DNA from 3 places in the Cupriavidus sp. 05N40 genome. Region 2 is predicted to be linked to each of the others. Evidence: predicted binding sites of a transcription regulator. Region 2 holds the regulator's gene; each other region holds the start of a gene.
What was found. Region 2 encodes FliA, which starts transcription of late flagellar genes. Its sites were predicted from a motif close to CTAAAGTTTNNNNNNNNNNNGCCGNTA; they were not measured.

Region 1: a site for FliA is predicted at 6,520-6,546, ahead of AC1DO7_RS19630 (DUF342 domain-containing protein). Genes of this name have one in related genera too.
Region 3: a site for FliA is predicted at 2,074-2,100, ahead of AC1DO7_RS00875 (flagellin N-terminal helical domain-containing protein). Genes of this name have one in related genera too.

Annotation. Positions count from the first base shown of each region.
Region 1 covers NZ_JBFTND010000080.1:29,176-38,015, forward strand. The annotation lists gene pepN (aminopeptidase N) at 1-1,174, shown strand, start outside; gene AC1DO7_RS19610 (class 1 fructose-bisphosphatase) at 1,299-2,315, shown strand; tRNA gene AC1DO7_RS19615 (tRNA-Thr) at 2,512-2,587, shown strand; gene AC1DO7_RS19620 (hypothetical protein) at 2,799-3,167, shown strand; gene AC1DO7_RS19625 (hypothetical protein) at 3,632-4,162, shown strand; gene AC1DO7_RS19630 (DUF342 domain-containing protein) at 4,637-6,292, opposite strand; gene AC1DO7_RS19635 (class I SAM-dependent methyltransferase) at 6,732-7,634, shown strand; gene AC1DO7_RS19640 (DUF1415 domain-containing protein) at 7,678-8,232, opposite strand; gene AC1DO7_RS19645 (hypothetical protein) at 8,288-8,686, opposite strand.
Region 2 covers NZ_JBFTND010000072.1:34,411-39,615, forward strand. The annotation lists gene flhF (flagellar biosynthesis protein FlhF) at 1-1,215, shown strand, start outside; gene AC1DO7_RS17980 (MinD/ParA family ATP-binding protein) at 1,219-2,052, shown strand; gene AC1DO7_RS17985 (RNA polymerase sigma factor FliA) at 2,092-2,808, shown strand; gene AC1DO7_RS17990 (flagellar protein FlhE) at 2,805-3,236, shown strand; gene AC1DO7_RS17995 (flagella synthesis protein FlgN) at 3,490-3,948, opposite strand; gene flgM (flagellar biosynthesis anti-sigma factor FlgM) at 3,995-4,300, opposite strand; gene flgA (flagellar basal body P-ring formation chaperone FlgA) at 4,502-5,205, opposite strand, start outside.
Region 3 covers NZ_JBFTND010000002.1:58,189-63,380, forward strand. The annotation lists gene AC1DO7_RS00870 (flagellar protein FlaG) at 1-132, opposite strand, end outside; gene AC1DO7_RS00875 (flagellin N-terminal helical domain-containing protein) at 250-1,974, opposite strand; gene AC1DO7_RS00880 (RNA chaperone Hfq) at 2,210-2,533, opposite strand; gene AC1DO7_RS00885 (methyl-accepting chemotaxis protein) at 3,487-5,192, shown strand, end outside.

The DNA.
Region 1 (8,840 bases), on a different contig from region 2:
ACTCGAAGGCGAAAGCCAGCCCGGCGCCACCACGCGCGTGCTCGACTTCACCGAGGCCGAGCAGAGCTTGCGCTTCATCAACCTGCCGCGCGGCGATGCGCCGCCGCTGCCGTCGCTGCTGCGCGACTTCTCCGCGCCGGTCATCGTCGACGCCGACTACAGCGAGGCGCAGCTCACCTTCCTGCTCGCGCACGACAGCGACCCGTTCAACCGCTGGGAAGCCGGTCAGCGCCTCACCACCCGTGCGCTGCTGCAGCTGGTGTCGCAATCGCAGGCCGGGCGCGAGCTCAAGCTCGACCCGGCGCTGGTGGCCGCGCTGCGCACCGTGCTCAACAACCAGCAGCTCAGCCCCGCCTTCCGCGAGCAGGCACTCACCCTGCCGGCGGAAGCCTACCTGGCCGAGCGCATGGGCGTGGCCGACCCGGCCGCCATCCACCGCGCGCGCCAGTTCATGCGCGAAGCGCTGGCCCGGGAACTCAAGGCCGACTGGCTGGCCGCCTATCATGCCAACGCCACGCCGGGCGACTACAGCCCCGATGCGGTCTCCGCCGGCAAGCGCGCGCTGCGCAACCTGGCGCTGGGCTACCTGGCCGACAGCGGCGACGCCGACATGCAGGCGCTGGCCGAAGCGCAATACAAGGCGGCCGACAACATGACCGACCGTGTCGCCGCGCTGATCGCGCTGGTCAACACCTTCGCTCCCGGACGCGAGGCAGCGCTGGCCGACTTCTACCAGCGCTTCGAGCAGGACGCGCTGGTGATCGACAAATGGTTCTCGCTGCAGGCCGCGCAACGCGGCACGGTGGGGCCGAGCCTCCCGGGCCACGCCGGCAAGCACACCATCGACACCGTGCGCGCGCTGATGGAACACCCTGCCTTCAACCTGCGCAATCCCAACCGCGCGCGCTCGCTGATCTTCAGCTTCTGCGCCGCCAACCCGGCCCAGTTCCATGCCGAGGACGGCTCCGGCTATGTGTTCTGGGCCGAGCAGGTGCTGGCGCTCGACGCCATCAACCCGCAGGTGGCCTCGCGCCTGGCACGCGTCATGGACCGCTGGCAGAAATACGCCCTGCCGCTGCGCGACCGCATGCGTGCCGCGCTGGAACAGGTGGCTGGCGCCAAGGACCTGTCGCGCGACGTGCGCGAGATCGTAAGCAAGGCGCTGGCGCCCTGACAGGCACCGCGACGGGCGCCGGATCCGGCGCACCGACGGGCCGCCGGCGCGCCGCGGCCCGTCGCCGCTGCGGCCTGGCAGCCATGCGGCCATGTAGAATTGCGGCCATTCAAGGAGAAACCCCATGAGTCGCATCAGCCTCACCCGCTATCTGGTCGAGGAGCAGCGCAAACACAATACGATCCAGCCGGAGCTGCGGCTGCTGATCGAAGTGGTGGCGCGCGCCTGCAAGGCCATTTCCAACTCCGTCAGCAAGGGCGCCCTCGCCGGCATCCTCGGCTCGGCCGGCACCGGCAACGTGCAGGGCGAGACCCAGCAGAAGCTGGACGTGATCGCCAACGAAGTCCTGCTCGACGCCAACGAATGGGGCGGCCACCTCGCCGCCATGGCCTCGGAGGAAATGGACAGCTTCTACGAGATCCCCAACCGCTATCCCAAGGGCGAATACCTGCTGCTGTTCGATCCGCTCGACGGCTCGTCGAACATCGACGTCAACGTCTCGATCGGCACCATCTTCTCGGTGCTGCACATGCCCAAGCCCGGCCAGACCGTGACCGAGGCCGACTTCATGCAGCCCGGCACCCACCAGGTCGCCGCCGGCTACGCCGTGTACGGCCCGCAGACCACCCTGGTGCTGACCGTCGGCAATGGCGTGCACATGTTCACGCTGGACCGCGAAGCCGGCAGCTTCGTGCTCACCCAGTCCGACGTGCAGATCCCGGAAGACACCAAGGAATTCGCGATCAACATGTCCAACATGCGCCACTGGGCCCCGCCTGTGCGCCGCTATATCGACGAATGCCTGGCCGGCGACGAAGGTCCGCGCGGCAAGAACTTCAACATGCGCTGGATCGCCTCCATGGTGGCCGACGTGCACCGCATCCTCACGCGCGGCGGCGTCTTCATGTACCCCTGGGACAAGCGCGAGCCGGAGAAACCCGGCAAGCTGCGCCTGATGTACGAAGCCAACCCCATGGCCATGCTGGTCGAGCAGGCCGGCGGCGCCGCCACCAACGGCCACGAACGCATCCTGGACGTGCAGCCCGAAAAGCTGCACCAGCGCGTTTCCGTGATCCTCGGCTCGAAGAACGAAGTGGAGCGCGTCACGCGCTACCACCACGAGGAAAAGGCCGCGGGCTGACGCCGGCTGCCGGCGAGAAGGCCACGGCACTTGCATGTGCTGGTGTGGGAAGGGACGCCCCGGGCGTCCCTTTTCCATGGCCAGGCTGGCCGCAGCCACGTCCGCCCCGGAAATTTTTGCCTGGGGGGCTTCACAGGCAAAATAAACGTTGCTATTATTGCGGGCTTCATCCAGTAGTTGTTTCGCGGATGGTGAGGCCGAAGTAGCTCAGTCGGTAGAGCAGCTCATTCGTAATGAGAAGGTCGGGGGTTCGATTCCTCTCTTCGGCACCACAAGCATTCCAGAGTATTGCCAGCAGTGCCAAGCAACCCGGACAGCCCAGAGCTCTCCGGGTTTTTTGTTGCCCGGCGCCGGCGAATCCCGGGGCGCCACGCCTGCCAGTCACCGCGGGTCCTTGGTACCATCCAGCCCAGCCTCGCAAGCGAACCCGGTTGCGCTGCGCCGCCCGCAACGCGACTCTTTGGAGATCATGCCGTGAAATACATGAAGGTATTGGCAGCAATGGCCTGCCTGGTATCGGCGGCTTGCACCACGTCTGCGCCCGCGCCCGCGCCATCCGGCGGCAGGCAGATGTCGACGTACGACGCAGACACCGAGTACACGGTCGAGTACGTCCCGGATGGCTTCACGCTGATGGTCAACTATCGCTACCCGGGGTTCACCGTGCGGTCCAGCACGGCGCAGACGGCGTGCAAGGCAGCGCTTTCCAGTGTGGCCAACAGCCTCTCCGAGCGCCGTCAGCGGCAAATCGAACCGCTCGACGACCGGCTCGTCAAGCTCACCACCCGCAGGAACTGGTCCGGCACGATGGCCACCTGCTCTGCCACAGCGCCAATCGCCTGGAAGCGCTGACGCCGGGCCGGCACGCCCGGCAGAGCATTTTCTCTTTCCCCCCGCACACATCCCGCGCCCGCCAAAAGCATGGCGGCAGGACAGCCGTTGACAGCCTCCTGTCCGTCACATCCCTCCTTGGGCTTACGCCGTTCGATTCATTGAATCTGCACGCCCCAGGCACCAGACTGGTATCACAAGACAACCAGAACAACGGGTAGCGACTCCAGGCGCCCGAATACACAGGACGAACCGGCCGGCAGCGTTCCGGCACGCGTTCGCCATTGCTGCGCAACCGGGGAACAGCATGCATACCGCTCCGACATAGCCGGCGCCGCGCCGGATTTGCAGGTTGGCCGTGCCCGCGCGCACCCGCGCGCCGCGCGCGGCCGATCCACGCCACGACAAGAACAAAGGAAGCGGCCATGGATGCTTGTCCAGTCCCTGGTACGGCGAGCCGTTGTCTTTTTCCGCGCGGATTCGTCGTGCTGCTTGCCATGTGCGCATCACTGGCAGCGGCGCCGGCGCGCGCGGACGATGCAAAGCCGCCGGATATCCCTGTACCTTCGCCGGAAGGCTTGCCGGCAGCGGACACGCCCGCCGCCGCTCCCGCTCCCGGATTCTCGCCGCAGGTCTGGCTCAATGCGGGCTTTCTCTCCTATCACTTCAACCACGCTGCGCACTACAACGCGTACAACTGGGGATTCGGCATCGATCTTCGCGTCAGCGAGGATTTCACCTTGTCCGCCGGCGAATACCGCAACAGCATGCGCTACCACTCGACCTACGCCACCGTGAGCTGGCAGCCCCTGCACCTGGGACCGCTCCGGATCGGCGTCGCGGCAGGCGCGGTGCGCGGGTATCCGGATATCAATCATGGCGGCTGGTCACCGATGGCCGCACCGGTGATCGGTGTCGAGTACCGCCGCGTGGGCGCGAGCCTGATCTATGTGCCGACGATGCGAGGCAAGGTCGACGGCTGCATTTCCTTGCAAATCAGGATACGGGTCTGGTAGCGCGCGCGTATTCGCACGAGGGCACGAGGGCACGCGGGTGGCCCCAGCGGCATCAATTGCGATGCGCTGCCCGATGCGATGGGTGCCTGTCCCCCGGTGTGGCTGGATGCCTCCGACCTTGCCGCAAGCCGCGAGGCGCGCCGCGAGGGCTTCTGCAGAAAAAAACGCCGCATGCGCAAGCATGCGGCGTTACGGAAGGAGGGCCAAGGGATGGACCCTCATCGGGAATACCACCCCCGGGGAAGAGAGCGGTATGTGGCTACTGTAATCACTGGCGCCACGCCAACCAATCAGCCGCTTCCTAATTTCCATTCGGAAATTTCGGCAAATCAAACCCGCGCGCCAAGTACCGGGGGGGGCATTGCCTACCTTGACGGCATTGCGCGCCGCTGCCGGACAACGCGCAGGACAAGGGGGAGAAAAAGGGAGAAGGAAATGGGGATCGCCCGCTGGCCGGACGATCCCGCTGCGAGGTCAGACCAGCGCGATGCGGTCCTCGACCAGCCGGAACTGGCCGCCCGGCTTGTCCTCCATGATCTTCATGGACTTCTGCCCGATATGCGCGCTGACCCCGCCGTGGATGCGCCGGCTCACCTCGATCACCGCCCCGGGCGAGGGGCGCAGCTGCTCGGCCAGCCTGGCCAGCCTGGCGTCCAGCTCGATGGAGTCGCGGGTCAGCTTGAACAAGGTCGCGCGCGCCTTCTCGCGCAGGTCRCCGACCGCTTTCTCGGGGTTCTTGGCGAAAAAGTTGACCAGCTGCTGCACCTTGGCCTGGTCGGTCTCGAGCTGGCGGCGCTGGGCCTCCGCTTCGGCCTTCTCCGCTTCCGCATAGGGATTGGTGCCGACCTGCACGATGGTGGCGGTGCCTGCGGACGCGCCGAGGGTGGCGGTGCGCACCGCCGCCTTGGCCCGGATGCGGCCGCCGGTGATATTGCCCTGTCCGCCCTTGGGACTGCCCGCGAGGATGCTGCGCCCGGCGGCCACGTCGCTCTGCCGGATGCCGCTTTCCACGGTGACATCGGTGCCGGCCTCGACCACCGCGCTTTCGATGAAGCGCGCGTGCAGCGCGCCCTTGCAGCGCACGCTCGCCAGCGCCGCCGCGCCATCGCCGCCCTGGTGCGCGCCTTCGGCCCGGCCGATGATGCCGCCCTTCACCACGACGTCGCCGCCCGCCTCGACATGCGCGGCCTCGATGGTGCCGCTGACGATGACATCTCCGGTCACCCGCACCGTCATGCCGGTCTTGATATCGCCGTTGACGCGCAGAGTGCCGTCGAAGGTGACATTGCCGGAATGCATGTCCACCGCTTCTACGTCGACCACCGGGCTGACCGAAACGCCATGCGGCAACAGCGTCGGCGAGCCGGAGATCGCCGCCAGCAGGACGCCCGGATCGGCGGGATCGGGGGCCACGCCCGTCAATCCATCGGCATAGGGCGGATCGGCCGCCTCCGGCGCCGCCACGGGCTTGCCGAAGACGTCGACGCCATCCGTGCCCTGGCGGGCCGGGATGCGGCGCATCAGCGGCGTGCCCGGGTTGACCAGCAGCAGGGTCCCGAGGTCGCGCAGGTCGACGCGGCCACTTTCGTCTTCCGCCACCAGGGGCTTGCGCGGCGCCAGCAGGCTTTCGAAGCGCGCTGGCGTGCCGGGCCGCGGCGCGCGCCCTGCGGCGATCTCCACGCTGTCGCATAAGCCCGCCTCGAAGACCGTGCGCAGGATGTCGCGGTCAGGCTCGGCCACGATGCCGCGCTCGGCCAGCGCGGCGCGGACATCGTCACGCACCACCGCGCGGCCGCCTTGCGCCGGCAGCAGGCTCAGGCGCACGCTCAGCCCGTCGGCGCTGATGTCGATCTCGAAATAGCCGTCGGTGACCTCTCCGATCAGCGCCTGCACCGGCGCGCCTTCGGTGGCGCGCTGGCACTGCGAGAGAAAGCCGCCGACCGCGGCTGTGTCCAGCCTGGCCCCGCCCCAGCCTGCGGCGGCCAGCGCCGCCTCCAGTGCCGCGCGGTCCGGCGGCATCCGCCCCGGCGCCATGGCATAGGTGGCGTGCAGATGCCGCGTGGCCTCATCGAGACTGACCCGCAAGCCCCCTTCTACTGCGTCAACTGGGTGTTCTCCCCGACTTTCCATTCCGTCGTTCCCTCTGGTGGATCTGTCCGGGCGCGCGGTCCCGCCCGCTGCGCCACTTGCCATTCCGGGCCGCCCCCGCCGCGCGCTGACGCAGCCCGCGACCAAAGGGTGCGGCGGCATCGCCGTGGGTACCTGGGCTTCTGGCATCTGCCCGCGGGCGCCGCGCACGGGGCCCCGGGTTGTCTTTGCGCGCCGCTGATCTTTGTTCTTTCTGGCGCACACAACACCAACGGCGGCCTTGCGGAAAACTTGAGGGCCGCGCGCCGGGATCCCGCCGAAACCAGGCGGCAAGCAGGTGGCGAGCACCGGCATCCGCTGCGGCGGTTGCGCCACTCCGCCCGGCCGCCGGCGACTTTCGGTAAACTGCCGCTATTCCGGCGCCGCGTCGTCCGCTTTGGCGCACGCCCCACTGCCTCACCGCTTTTCCCAGGTTCCCCAGATGGCCCAGAAGTCCCCGGCGTCGAAGACGCCCGCCGCACCGGCGCCCAGCCCCCACGAAATCCGCCCCGGCCAGTCCGTCGAGCTGCTCAAGGCGCTGCATATCCTCACGCGCGACGGCAAGATGAACCAGGACAGCCGCCGCAAGCTCAAGCAGGTCTATCACCTGTTCCAGTTCATCGAGCCGCTGCTGCAGGACCTCAAGCAAGACCATCCCGACGTGACGCTGGTGGACCATGGCGCAGGCAAGTCCTATCTGGGCTTCATCCTGTACGACCTGTTCTTCAAGGACCACCTGGACAACTCGCACATCTTCGGCATCGAGACGCGCGAGGAACTGGTGCGCACTTCTCAGGAGCTGGCCGCGCGGCTTGGCTTCAAGGGCATGTCCTTCCTGAACCTGTCGGTGGCGGACTCGATCACCTCGTCGCAGCTGCCGCCCGCCATCGACATCGTGACCGCGTTGCATGCCTGCAATACGGCCACGGACGATGCCATCCGCTTCGCGCTGGAAAAGCACGCGAAGTACATCGTGGTGGTGCCCTGCTGCCAGGCCGAGGTGGCCGGCGTGCTGCGCAAGAACAAGGGAAAATCGCTCGCCAGCCCGCTCACCGAGATCTGGCGCCACCCGCTGCATACGCGCGAGTTCGGCAGCCAGGTCACCAATGTGCTGCGCTGCCTGCAACTCGAAGCGCACGGCTACCAGGTCAGCGTGACCGAGCTGGTGGGTTGGGAGCATTCGATGAAGAACGAACTGATCATCGCGCAGTACAAGGATCTGCCGCGCCGCCGGCCCACCGAGCGCCTCAACGAAGTGCTGAAGACGCTGGGGCTGGAGGAAATGTCGGGACGCTTCTATACCGGCGAAAGCCACGGCGAGGCAGCCTGCGCCGTGGCGCAGTGAGTTTCCGGCCTGATGCGTGGCGGCGCCCGCCCGGCGCGCCGCTTCAGGCGCGCATCAGCGCCCGCCACCCCTCCAGGCCGAGCTTGCGCATGGTGTCCTGGTTGCGCTCGTAGATATCCGCCGCATCGGGAAAGGCCTCCACGGCACGCGCGATGCTGTCTTCGCGCAGCAGGTGCAGGATCGGATAGGGCGCGCGGTTGGTGTAGTTCTCGATATCGTCCGGCTCGGTTCCGTCGAACTGGTAGTCCGGGTGGAAGCTGGCGATCTGCAGCGTGCCGGCCAGGCGCAGGCTCTTGAGCAGGCGTTCGGCGAAAAACAGCGCGTCGTTGTAGTCGAGAAAATCCGCCAGCGCGTGCGGCAGGATCAGCAGCGTGGTGTCGGTCTCGGCCGGATCCGCCTCGGCCAGCAGTTTCAGCTCGGCCTCGAGGTCGGCCATCACGCCCTCGCTATCGGTGGCGCCGCTCACCGCGTAGCGGATCTGTTGCTTGACATGCACGGCCTTGGCGAACGGGCAGAGGTTAAGGCCGATCACGGCGCGCTCCAGCCACTGCCGGGTGGCTTGCAGGACGGATTCGGTGGACGGCGGAGCTGAAGTCATGACGATGGCGAACGGCGCGAAACCACCATTTTAGCGCCCGGCCCGCACGTCTCGCTCAGCGGCGCTGGCCGTAGATCTGCCTGGCAAGCGTATCGGCCTGGCGCATGGCCGCGTCGCGCTCGGCCGCGCTCAGTTTGCCGCAGACGTACTCGAGGTTGGCGGTATCGAGGTCGGTCACGCGGCGATCGCCGGACAGCACGATCACCTTGCGCCACGCGCAGGCACGCACGCGGTCCTTCTCCAGCCCGAGGCAGCCTGACTGCAGGCAGTAGGACAGGTTGCGCTGGGCCAGGAAGTCGCCATGCATGGCCTTGTCCTGCAGCCCTTGCGCGGTTTCCTGCGCAAACGCCGCCGGCGCTCCGCACAGCAGGCCGAGCACCAGGCCGGCAGGCACGCCTCGCGCGGCAGCGCGCACTACGGCGCGAAACGCCGGGAAAGAAAAAGATACGGTCATGGGAAACGCACGCTGGCGGCATCGAGGACCGGATCTTATCAGCCGCCGCCGGGCTGCGCCGGCCACCCCGCGCCGGGCCATGGCGAGCCGCCCTATATAATCCGATCCGCCGCGCCGCACGCCCAAGGCACGCCTTTCGCATTGCCGCGGCTCA
Region 2 (5,205 bases):
AGCGCCAACGCGGTCAGCGACTGCGTGGACCAGCTCGACGCGGGCAACTTCGGCTTCGACCTGGTACGCACCCTGTGGCAGCAGCGCGCGGACAGCGCACCGTCGGCGCGCCAGATGGCGCAACACGTGCGCGAGGCCGCCTGCCGCGATCTCGCCCGCCAGTGCGACCGCTTCGTGCTCGCGCTGAGCGCCACCGTGGCCGCGCCCGCGGCCGGCCGCCGCGCGCCGCGCCCGTGGCAGCATACGCTGTGGCTGGCCGACCGCGACGGCCTGCCGCTGGCTGCCGCCGCGGCGCCGGGCGGGCGTACCGCCCCAGCGCTGCAGGCAAGCCAGGGCGGCTGGGAAACCGACGCCGCCAACCTGGGCGCCGCCATCGCCGCCGCGCGTACCGTGGTCAATGTGCTGGACACCATGCCGGCCGCGGCCACGCTGGCGCGCTGGCAGCAGGCAGGTGAGCGCTGGCTGACCACCACCCGCAAGACCACGCGCGTCGCCAGCAACGGCGTTGCGCTGAAGGTCGATGCGCTGGCCGAGACGCTGACGTTCCATGCCTTCGAAGAGATCGAGTACCGCGGCCGCGATGCCGTGCAGTGGATCGCGCAAGCGCCGGTGCGCGTGCTCGAAAGCCAGGTGCGCGGCACGCGCGGCAGCKAGGGCGGCACCGAGGCCGGCCTGCTGGTATCGCGCCTGGTCGACCGTGAAAACGGCCAGACACTGGCCGTGCAATACCTGCTGTGCGAGCCCGCACTGCTGGCCGAGGGCGCGCAACTGGCGCGCTGGGCACGCTGGGCCGAAGCCGGCGAGGCGCACCTGCGCACACTGCGCCATGCGCTCGACCATCTCGGCCAGGGCGAACGCCAGGACGGCGCCAACGATGCCGCGCAGGCGGAAAACCAGGCATGCGCGCGCCTGCTGGCACTGCAGATGGCCGTGGCCGCGCTGCGCCTGGAGCAGGCCGGCGACACGGAAGCCGCGGCCTTCCTGGCGCGCCTGTCCGCGCGCGCGCCGGCGCGCCAGACCCCGAATGCTGCCGTGCTGGTCGAAGGCATGGGCCGCCTGCTGGCGCTGCTGGACGTGCTGGAGAACTACCCCGCGCGCAATGGCCGTGCCGCACCTGCCGTGCCGACCGTACCGGCCGCGCCCGCCACCGAGCCCGACGGCTTCGTCGATGGTGGCCGGATGTTCAAGGCGCTGGCGCAGGTGCAGGGAGAGTAAAACGTGAATTCACTTGCCCTGGACCAGGCCGAAAGCCTGCGGCGCATGCTGGCGCCGCGTGCCACGCGCCGCATCGCGGTGGTCGCGAGCGATGCGGGCGCCGGTGCCACCACGGTGGCGCTCGGGCTGGCCAATGCGCTCGCCATGCAGGGTGAACGCGTGCTGCTGATCGACGAAGACCGCATTGGCGCGCGCGCCACCCGCTTGGCCGGCGCGGCGCCCGAGGGCACGCTGGCCGCCGTGCTGGGCGGTGCGCTCACGCTGGAGGCCGCGCTGGGGCAACGTCCCGCGGGCACCATCGGCGTGCTGCCCGGCAGCCCGCAGGCCACGGGCGACCTGGGCCTGTTCAATGGCTACCGCACCGTGCTCAGCGATGCCCGCAGCGATGCCGAGGGCGCCCTGTCGCAGGTGGCCGGCATGGCGCACAACGTGGTGGTGGTGCTGCGTGCCGAGCCGGCATCGATCAAGGCCGCCTATGCCTGCATCAAGCAGCTGAACCACCTCTACGCCTGCCGCCGTTTCCACCTGGTCGTCAATGCCGCCGCCAGCGACGCCGCCGCCAGCGCCGTGCTCGGCAATCTTGCGCGCACCGCCAGCCAGTATCTCGGCGTGGACGCGAGTCCTGCCGGCAGCCTGCCGCACGATCCGCTGGTCGAGCGCAGCACGGCGCTTGGCCGCTGCGTGGTCGAAGCGTATCCGGCGGCGCCGGCCACTGCCGCCCTGCGCCGTCTTGCCGTCGGCATCGCCGGCTGGCCGCTTCCCATGCCTTCACCAGCCGTAGCCCGTTCAACCCCTCCGGCCGCGCCGCTGGCGCCGCCGGCCACGGCCCTGGCCTGAGCGCCGGGCCTGCCAGCTAGGACTCACGAGAATTCCACCATGTATACGATTCAGGGAAAGCTCGAACAGACTGACACCGTGACCGCGCATGCGTCGCTGGTGCGTCGCATCGCCTTGCAACTCGCGGCCAAGCTGCCGGCCAGCGTGCAGCTCGATGACCTCATCCAGGCTGGCATGATCGGCCTGCTCGACGCCGCCAAGCGTTACGAGGATACGCACGGTGCGCGTTTCGAGACCTATGCCAGCCAGCGCATCCGCGGCGCCATGCTCGACGAGGTGCGCGCCAACGACTGGCAATCGCGCAGCCTGCGCCAGTTCACCCGGCGCATCGAGCGTACCGTGCGCGGCCTCGAGCAGACGCTCGGCCGGGCGCCGCTGGACTCCGAGGTGGCGCAGGAGCTCGAGTTGCCACTCGACGAATACCAGACCTTGCTCAACGAGGTCTATGGCTGCCAGCTGCTGCACTACGAAGACTTCGAACGCTCCGGCGAAGAAGACTTCCTGGATCGCCACCTGAGCGTCAGCGACGACGGCAATCCGCTCACCGTGCTGATGGAGAGCGGCATGCGCGAAGCGCTGATACGCGCCATCGAGCGACTGCCCGAGCGGGAAAAGCTGGTGCTGTCGCTGTGCTACGACCAGGAGCTGAACCTGCGTGAGATCGGCGCCGTGCTCGAGGTGACGGAGTCGCGCGTCTGCCAGATCCGCAGCCAGGCCATCACGCGCCTGCGTTCGCAGCTGCGCGGGCTGCTATGAAAGCCAGGTCCCGCCATATCGCCGTGGCGGCCATTGCCGCATGCTGCAGCCACGGCTGGGCCGCGCCGGCAGGACCTACCCTGCATTCGTGGTCGGCTTCCGTGAGTGGCCCCGCCTTGTATGGCAAGGGCCTGCGCACCATGTCCGCGCCCATCACCCCGACCGGGTATCTGCCGCAGGCCGAGGGCGCCATCACCACCGTGCGGTGGCGCTACAGCTTTACCCGCACGCCGCCGCTCGATCTGCAGGCCTATCTCTGCAATGCGCAGCGCTGCGTGTTGCTGCCGGGGGCGGAGGGACTCACCGATGCCTTCAGCGGGGATGACGCAGGCAGGGGATTCGTGTTCGCGTTCCAGGTACCGGGGAAGGGCGCGCTGACGCCCGTCCTGCAGGGACAGTCGGGACAAGTGGTGGTGGGGTACAGGTAAGACCGCAGGTGCATGGATTCGGCGGCCCGGGCCTTTCCGCCCGGGCGCCGCTTCCCAAGCCCCCGCAGCCGCTCAAGCCTCAAGTCTCAAGCCTCAGGCTCCAACCCTCAAGCCACCGGCTCCGCCACCGCGCCCGAACAAAAAAAAGCGGCTTCGCCTTCCCTGCCGGGAGCGAAGCCGCTTTTTTTGTTCGTTCGGTCTTTCCTGCATTTCGCCGCGGGCTTGCGAAAGCCCGTGGCGACAAGACACCGGTTCAGCCCGCCGCCAGGCTGACGCCTTGCGGACCTTGCTGGGTTCGCCCGTCCTTGCCGTACAACGTGCCCGTCTCGCCCCGGTGGCGCAGCGCCAGGATGGCTTCCTGCGTGAACTCCAGATGCGCATCCACCACGGCCGCATTGACGGCGTTGGCATCGCGCGCCATGCGCGCGGCGAACAGCAGGTCGCGCCATGCGGTCTCGACGGCAGGCACGATCTCGCGCCCGAACAGCTGGCCGCCCGCACCGAGGCGAATCCCCATGGCACCCATCTGCGCCTCGCGCGTGCGCGTCAGCGTCTGCAGCGAGCCGGCCAGTTCGACCTTGCGATCCAGCAGGCCGACCAGCGCCTGGTAGTCGCCCGCCTTGATCATGGCGCGCTCTTCGCCCAGCACGGCGGCGAATTCCTTGGAGAGCTCGGTTTCCCGGGCGAGGTTCTGGATCAGGGACTGGCTCATGGCTTGCCTAAGTGTCGTGGGTTGGCTTTGCCGCCGGTGTCGAGCGTCAGGCGCCGCCGTTGAGTTCGCGCAGCGACGCCAGCAGACCGTCTGCGATCTTGCTGGGGTCGATCTTGATGCGTCCTTCGGCGATGGCCTGGCGGATTTCGTCCACCTTGGCGGTATCGATGTCGTCGTCTTGGTCTTCCACCAGGCGCGCGCCGATTTCGCGCACCTGGGCGCCCAGCGGGCTGACGCGCACGCCGGGGGTTTCCGGGGCGGCGGCCGGGCCGGCGGGGGTGCCTGCCACGCTGCGCGTTGCACCGTCGCCGGCGTCGCCCGGCCTCGAGGAGGTGGTCTGATTGATCTTCACGGTGATTCCTTGCTGGGTACCTCTGGCTTATCGGACGGTGGCGGCAGAACTTTAGGGCCGCCCCGGGTCCATCCGGCCCGGCTCACGGACCCGTCCGGCCACGCTGCCCGCCGGACGCCGGTCTTGGGATGCCGGCTGCACATCCTGCAGCGCTGCGCGCCATTGTCTCATGAGACCGTTGCGCTACCCAGGCACGCCAGCCTATTGCTGCAGCACCACCGTGTCGCCATTGCGCACCAGCGCGCTGACCACCTGGCCGCTCTTGAGCCGCACCTGCACATTGCTGCCGACCGCGGCTTCGGCCATCACCTTGCCCTCGCTGCTGAGCTGGAAGGAATCCCCCTCGACCACCACCGTCACGTTCTGTCCCTGCCGCACGGCAATGGCCTTCTTCAGGAGATCCGTGCGCATCGGCGAACCCGCTGCGATGCGGCTGGCGGCCACGGCGCCCGCGATCTGCGCGGGGTCGGTCACCACCGCGCGCGGCAGGTTGGAAAGGTCGCCCTGGCGCACTTCCAGGTCAGAAGGGTCTACTGGCTCGCCGGGGGTGAAATTGCGGCCGGCCACGTAGTAATCGGCCACCACCGCGACGCGCGCCTGCACGTAGCGCGTCCACGGGCGCTCGCCGCCGCAGCGCACGCCGACGGAGACGCGGCCCCAGGGCGACGCGCCCGGCGGCAGGAAGGGTTCGGGCAGGGTGCATTCCGGTGCGCGGCCGCCCGACGGCGGCACGACCTGGATGCTGGCCTTGCCGGGCAGCCCGGCGGTCTGGCGTTCGAGGAACCGCTCCACCGCGACGCGCACCGGGTCTTCGGCAAAGGGCGAGGGCGGCGCTGCGCGGACGCTGCCGGACAGGGCGCCGCCGGCGGCGAGCACACAGAGCAGGGCACGCGCAACGGCGGACC
Region 3 (5,192 bases), on a different contig from region 2:
CGGCGAATCCTCGCTGCCGGCAGTGGCGGCAATGCCGGCCTCTGCGCGCATCGTTTCCCCGCCCGACGCCATGCTGGCCGGCATGGCGGGAATGGCGGGGATGCCGGACGGGATCGGGAAGGATTCGGCCATGTCGGTTCGGAAGTCGGAGGTTGGAATGCTTTCCCAGGGCCGCGGCCCTGGGGAAACACTCGAGGCCCGTTATGCCAAAGCCGGCACGAATGCCGGCTTCAGCGAAGCAGTTACGAATTAACGCAGCAGCGACAGCACGCCTTGGGTCGACTGGTTAGCCTGCGCCAGCACCGAGGTACCAGCTTGTTGCAGGATGTTCGCGCGGGTCATGTTCGACACTTCCGTTGCGTAGTCCGCATCTTGAATGCGCGAGCGCGACGACGACAGGTTCGTCACGGTCGTGCCCAGGTTCGAGATGACGGAGTCCAGGCGGTTCTGTACTGCACCCAGCGAGCTGCGCAGGTTGTCGACGGTCTGCAGCGCCTTGTCCAGCACGGCCAGCGGATCGGTCGTGCCCGAACCCGACGACGAGGTCGTGCTCGTGGTGAATGCGTTGGTCGCTGCGTCGATGTAGGCGGCGCCGCCGATCTTCGCGTTGATGTCCGGATCCGTTGCGGCGGCCGGGCTGGCGCTGTTGTCTGCCACGGTGACGGCACCGGTGGTGGTGTCGACAGCGTAGTTGGTGGTGAAGCTGGCCGTCGTGGTCAGGTTGCCCTTTGCATCAACGTAGCTCGAGGTCGCGCCGTTGGCGCCGTCTGCCTTGCCGGTAGCGCCGTCAAGCTTGATCGTGGACGTCAGGCCGCTGGTCTTGCCCAGGGTGACGGTGGTCGCGTTGCCCGAGCCGCCTGCCAGCACTGCAGCTGCCACGTCGTTCTTGCTGGCTGCTGCGTTGTTGGTGACATTGCCACCAGCAGCGGAGGTGTAGGTGGTGCCGTTGACTTGCACGCTTGCGACACCAGCGGCAGCCGAGCCGGCGTTGGTGAACACGCCACCCAGCGTTGCTTGCGACAGGCCGCCAGTGTTGTTGGTGGTGAGGTTGCCGGCGCCGTCGTCGTACAGGGTGGTGACGCCGTCAGCGGCGGTCAGCTTGCCTGCGCTGTCGACCTTGAACTGGACCGATGCGCCGCTGGCGTTGGTGTACGTGCCGGCTGCCTGGCCGAATGCCGGCAGGTTGGAGCTCGACAGCGAGGCTGCCGAAGCAGCGGTGGTCACCTTGTACGAGAAGTTGCCGGTGCTCGAGTTGTAGGTGTAGGTGTTGCCGCCAGCCACAGCAACCGTGTCGCCGTCTTGCAGCTTGGCCAGGACCTGGTCGGTCGAGGCGAAGGTGTTCTTGGTCGTGACTTGGTACAGGCTCGAGCTGATCTTCGTGGCGGTACCGGCGGTCACTGCGTTGCTCAGGTCGGTAACCGTAGCAGCCTTGTTCGGGGTGCTGGTCACGCTGAAGCTGTCCAGGCCCAGGGTCTTCGAGCTGATTTCCGACAGGTTGACCGAGATGGTCTGGCCGTCGTTCGCGCCAACCTGGATGTTCAGGGCCTTTGCCGACGAGGACAGGACCTTGACGCCGTTGAAGTCGGTTTGTTGCGAAGTACGGTCGATTTCAGCCAGGCGCTGCGTAATTTCATCCTGGATCGACTTCAGGTCGGAGGCGGAGTTCGAACCGTTGGCGGCCTGAACGGCCAGCGTGCGGATACGTTGCAGGTTGTTGTTGACTTCGGTCAGCGCGCCTTCCGTCGTTTGCGCCATCGAGATACCGTCGTTGGCATTGCGCTGCGCTACGGTCAGGCCGTTGATGTTGGCGGTGAAGCGGTTGGCGATGGCCTGGCCGGCGGCATCGTCCTTGGCGCTGTTGATGCGCAGACCCGACGACAGGCGCTGAATCGCGGTGTTCAGTTGCGATTGCGAAGCGTTGAGGTTGTTCTGAGTCATCAGAGACAACGAATTGGTATTGATGATCGACGACATGGTACGACTCCTAGTTGCAGTGATTTACACAGTCCGGCGGCTGCCGTGTAACGTTGGCTGACTGCGTTGCAGTGCGTGTAGTGCCTCCGTTGCTAGGGTTATCGACCAGCGTCGGAAAAGGTTTAGTGTGATCTTGCGGTCGTGCCCTGAAGTTTCTTTGCGCGCTCCGGCTGGCGCGGCGGGGCGCGTGGCCGGGGCCCTGGCGGCGCCACGCCTGGTCATCCTCGCCATATCTCTAGCGCCGCTTGCGCGTGCGGGGCGTATACAGGCTGACGAACTCCGGCGAGCTTTCCGCGCCCGGCACGCTGGCCATGGCTTCCGGTGCGTGGGCGGGCGTAATGACCGCGATGGCGTGCTTGTAGACGACCTGGGGCACCGGATCGTCCGGCGATTCGGCCAGCAGCACCATATAGTTGTCGGCGGCGACGATCACGCCATGCAGGCGGATGCCGCTGGACAGGTGCACGATGACCGGCTTGCGGCTCGCACGGTGGGTGGACAGTTGCTGGTGCTGCAGCTTCCGGCTAGGGCGGTCCACCCTGGTTTCCTTCTTGTTCACAACTTCTCCGGAAGAGCCCGCGCGGGTTCTGGCGGCTGGCAGGGATTCGATAACCAGGCGTGGGCAACTGAGGTATGACGCACTGCTGAGCGCGGGCTGCGGCCCGGCCTGGGCGGAACTGGGGATGAAACATCCGCTCTCGATGCTGGCCGGGGGGCGGGGTGCATGGATCGCGGCCAGCCGCGGTATGTGCGCGGGAGGGGGGTCCAATACCGCCTCGCAATCGGTGGCGAGCGGCGCCGCCAGAAGAGAAGGGGAATACTTCAGGGGCGAGAGTAACAAAATTTTACAAATATGGACGGTTGGGGGGCGCGCCTAGCCTAGAGGTTTACCTCTAAAAAACCGATTGCATCACAATAGGTGAATATATGTCCATGTTCACTTGTGGGGCAAATCCCAACGCCGGCCAGGCCCGCAACCCCTGTGCAGCATGGGGTTGCTGGCGATGACACGGCCCTGGCCTGCTTGCTGAAGCATCCGGTGCCACCCATGCGCCACAAGGAGTGGCAGAGCAGGCACTTTTTCCTATCCGAGATATCCCTGATAGAAATTGGATTTACACCTCATGTAAGCAGGTTTATATTCGCTACTGAACCTTTCGGTTCCTAGCAGTCCTGGAAAGCCTACGAGCACCCCGCGCGTGGGCTTCTTTTTTTGTGCGCCCACTTTTCTTGTCTGGCATGCCGCCGGGCACGAGGCCCGATGGCAGCACATCGAAGTGCCTGCCGCCATTAGACGACAGGACGCACGCTGCCAATTCCCTGAATTGCCGGTCTTTCTCCCCCTATATCTCCGCGTATCTTCGCGTTTTTCGCTTTCTTCGCGCAAAACGCGCAAATGTACTCAAGCTTGTCTGGTCCCCTGCCGTTAAGCCCGCGATGCGGCGTCGATCCGGAAGCCTGTCTGGAGCGAGTGCGCCGCGCGCGATGAAAAAGCAAAAAGGAGCCGGGAAGATGCGTTGGTTGCGAAACTTTGGCATTGGGGCGCGCCTGACGGTGGCGTTTTCGGTGGTGACGCTGACGTTGGTGGCGGTGGCTGTCGTGGGCGTGGTGTCCCTGCGCACCATGAACGAATCGATGCACGTGACGGTGGAAGGGCGGCTGTTCAAGGTCATGGATATCGAGCGCGTCAAACAGGACGCGCTATGGATCGGTATCCTCGTGCGCGACGCCACCTTGAACGAGGACCCGGTCGCGGTGCGGCGCAACGCGGAGAAGATCGGCGCGCTGCGCCAGGATATGGGTTCCACGCTGGACGAACTCGGCAAATGGCTCGCCAAGTCCGCCAGGCCGGAGATCCGGGAAACCTACCGCCGCCTGACCGAAGCGCGCGAGGCGTATAACGGCCAGCTCGACATGGTGCTGCGCCAGCTGCAGGGCGGCGAATTCGACGGCGCGCGCAGCGCGCTGGTGGCGACGCTGCCGGCGGCCCAGGCGCCCTATTTCGACAAGCTCACTGAACTTGCCGAGGGCGGGCGCAAGGTGGCGATCGTCGCCGTGGACGAATCGGAAGCCAGCTACGAGATGGCGCGTGACGTGCTGGTCGGGCTGGCTGCCGCCGCGGTGGCGCTGGCCATCGCGCTCGGTATCGGCATCACGCGTTCGATCACGGGGCCGGCGCGCCAGGCGCTCGAAGCCGCCCAGGCGCTGGCGCAGGGCAACCTGACCTACAGCATCAAGGCGCACAGCAATGACGAGATGGGCCGCATGCTGGGGGCGCTCGAACGCGCCTTCGGTCAACTGGCGGCGCTGGTCCACGGCATCCAGGGCGCTTCGCGCTCGATCGACGGCGCGACACGCGAAATCGCCAGCGGCAACACCGACCTGTCCCAGCGCACGGAGGAGCAGGCGGCTTCCCTGGAGCAGACCGCCGCATCGATGGAGCAGCTGACCTCCACGGTCAGGCAGAACGCCGCCAATGCGCGCCATGCCAACGAACTGGCGGTGAGCGCTTCCGGCGTGGCCACCGAAGGCGGGCGCGCGGTGCGCGGCGTGGTGGAAACCATGCAGAGCATCTCGCAATCGTCGGGCAAGGTGGCCGAGATCGTCGGCGTGATCGAGGGCATTGCCTTCCAGACCAATATCCTGGCGCTCAACGCGGCGGTGGAAGCGGCCCGCGCCGGCGAGCAGGGCCGTGGCTTCAGCGTGGTGGCTGCCGAGGTGCGCAGCCTGGCGCAGCGTTCCGCGTCGGCAGCCAAGGAGATCGGCCAGCTGATCAACGGCTCGGTGGGGCAGGTGGCCCATGGCGCCAGGCAGGTGGAAGATGCGGGCCGCACCATGGACGATATCGTCGGCGCGGTCAAGCGCGTGACCGACATCATGGGCGAGATCGCCGCGGCGAGCGAGGAACAGTCTTCCGGCATCGAACAGGTCAACCGCGCCGTCAGCCAGATGGAGAGCGTGACGCAGCAGAATGCCGCCCTGGTGGAGCAGGCCGCCGCTGCCGCCGAGAGCCTGCAGCAGCAGGCCGCCGGCCTGGTGGGTGAAGTGTCGCGCTTCAAGGTCTCGCCGGAGGACACCAGCGTGGCGCGGCAGGCACCGGCCCGCGCCGGGACGCCGGCTGCCATGCCGGTTATGTCGGTTGCGCCGGTTGCGCCGGTGCGGTCGGCCGCACCTGTTGCGCGCGCCGCGGCGCCAGCCGCCAGGCACCAGCCGGCCGC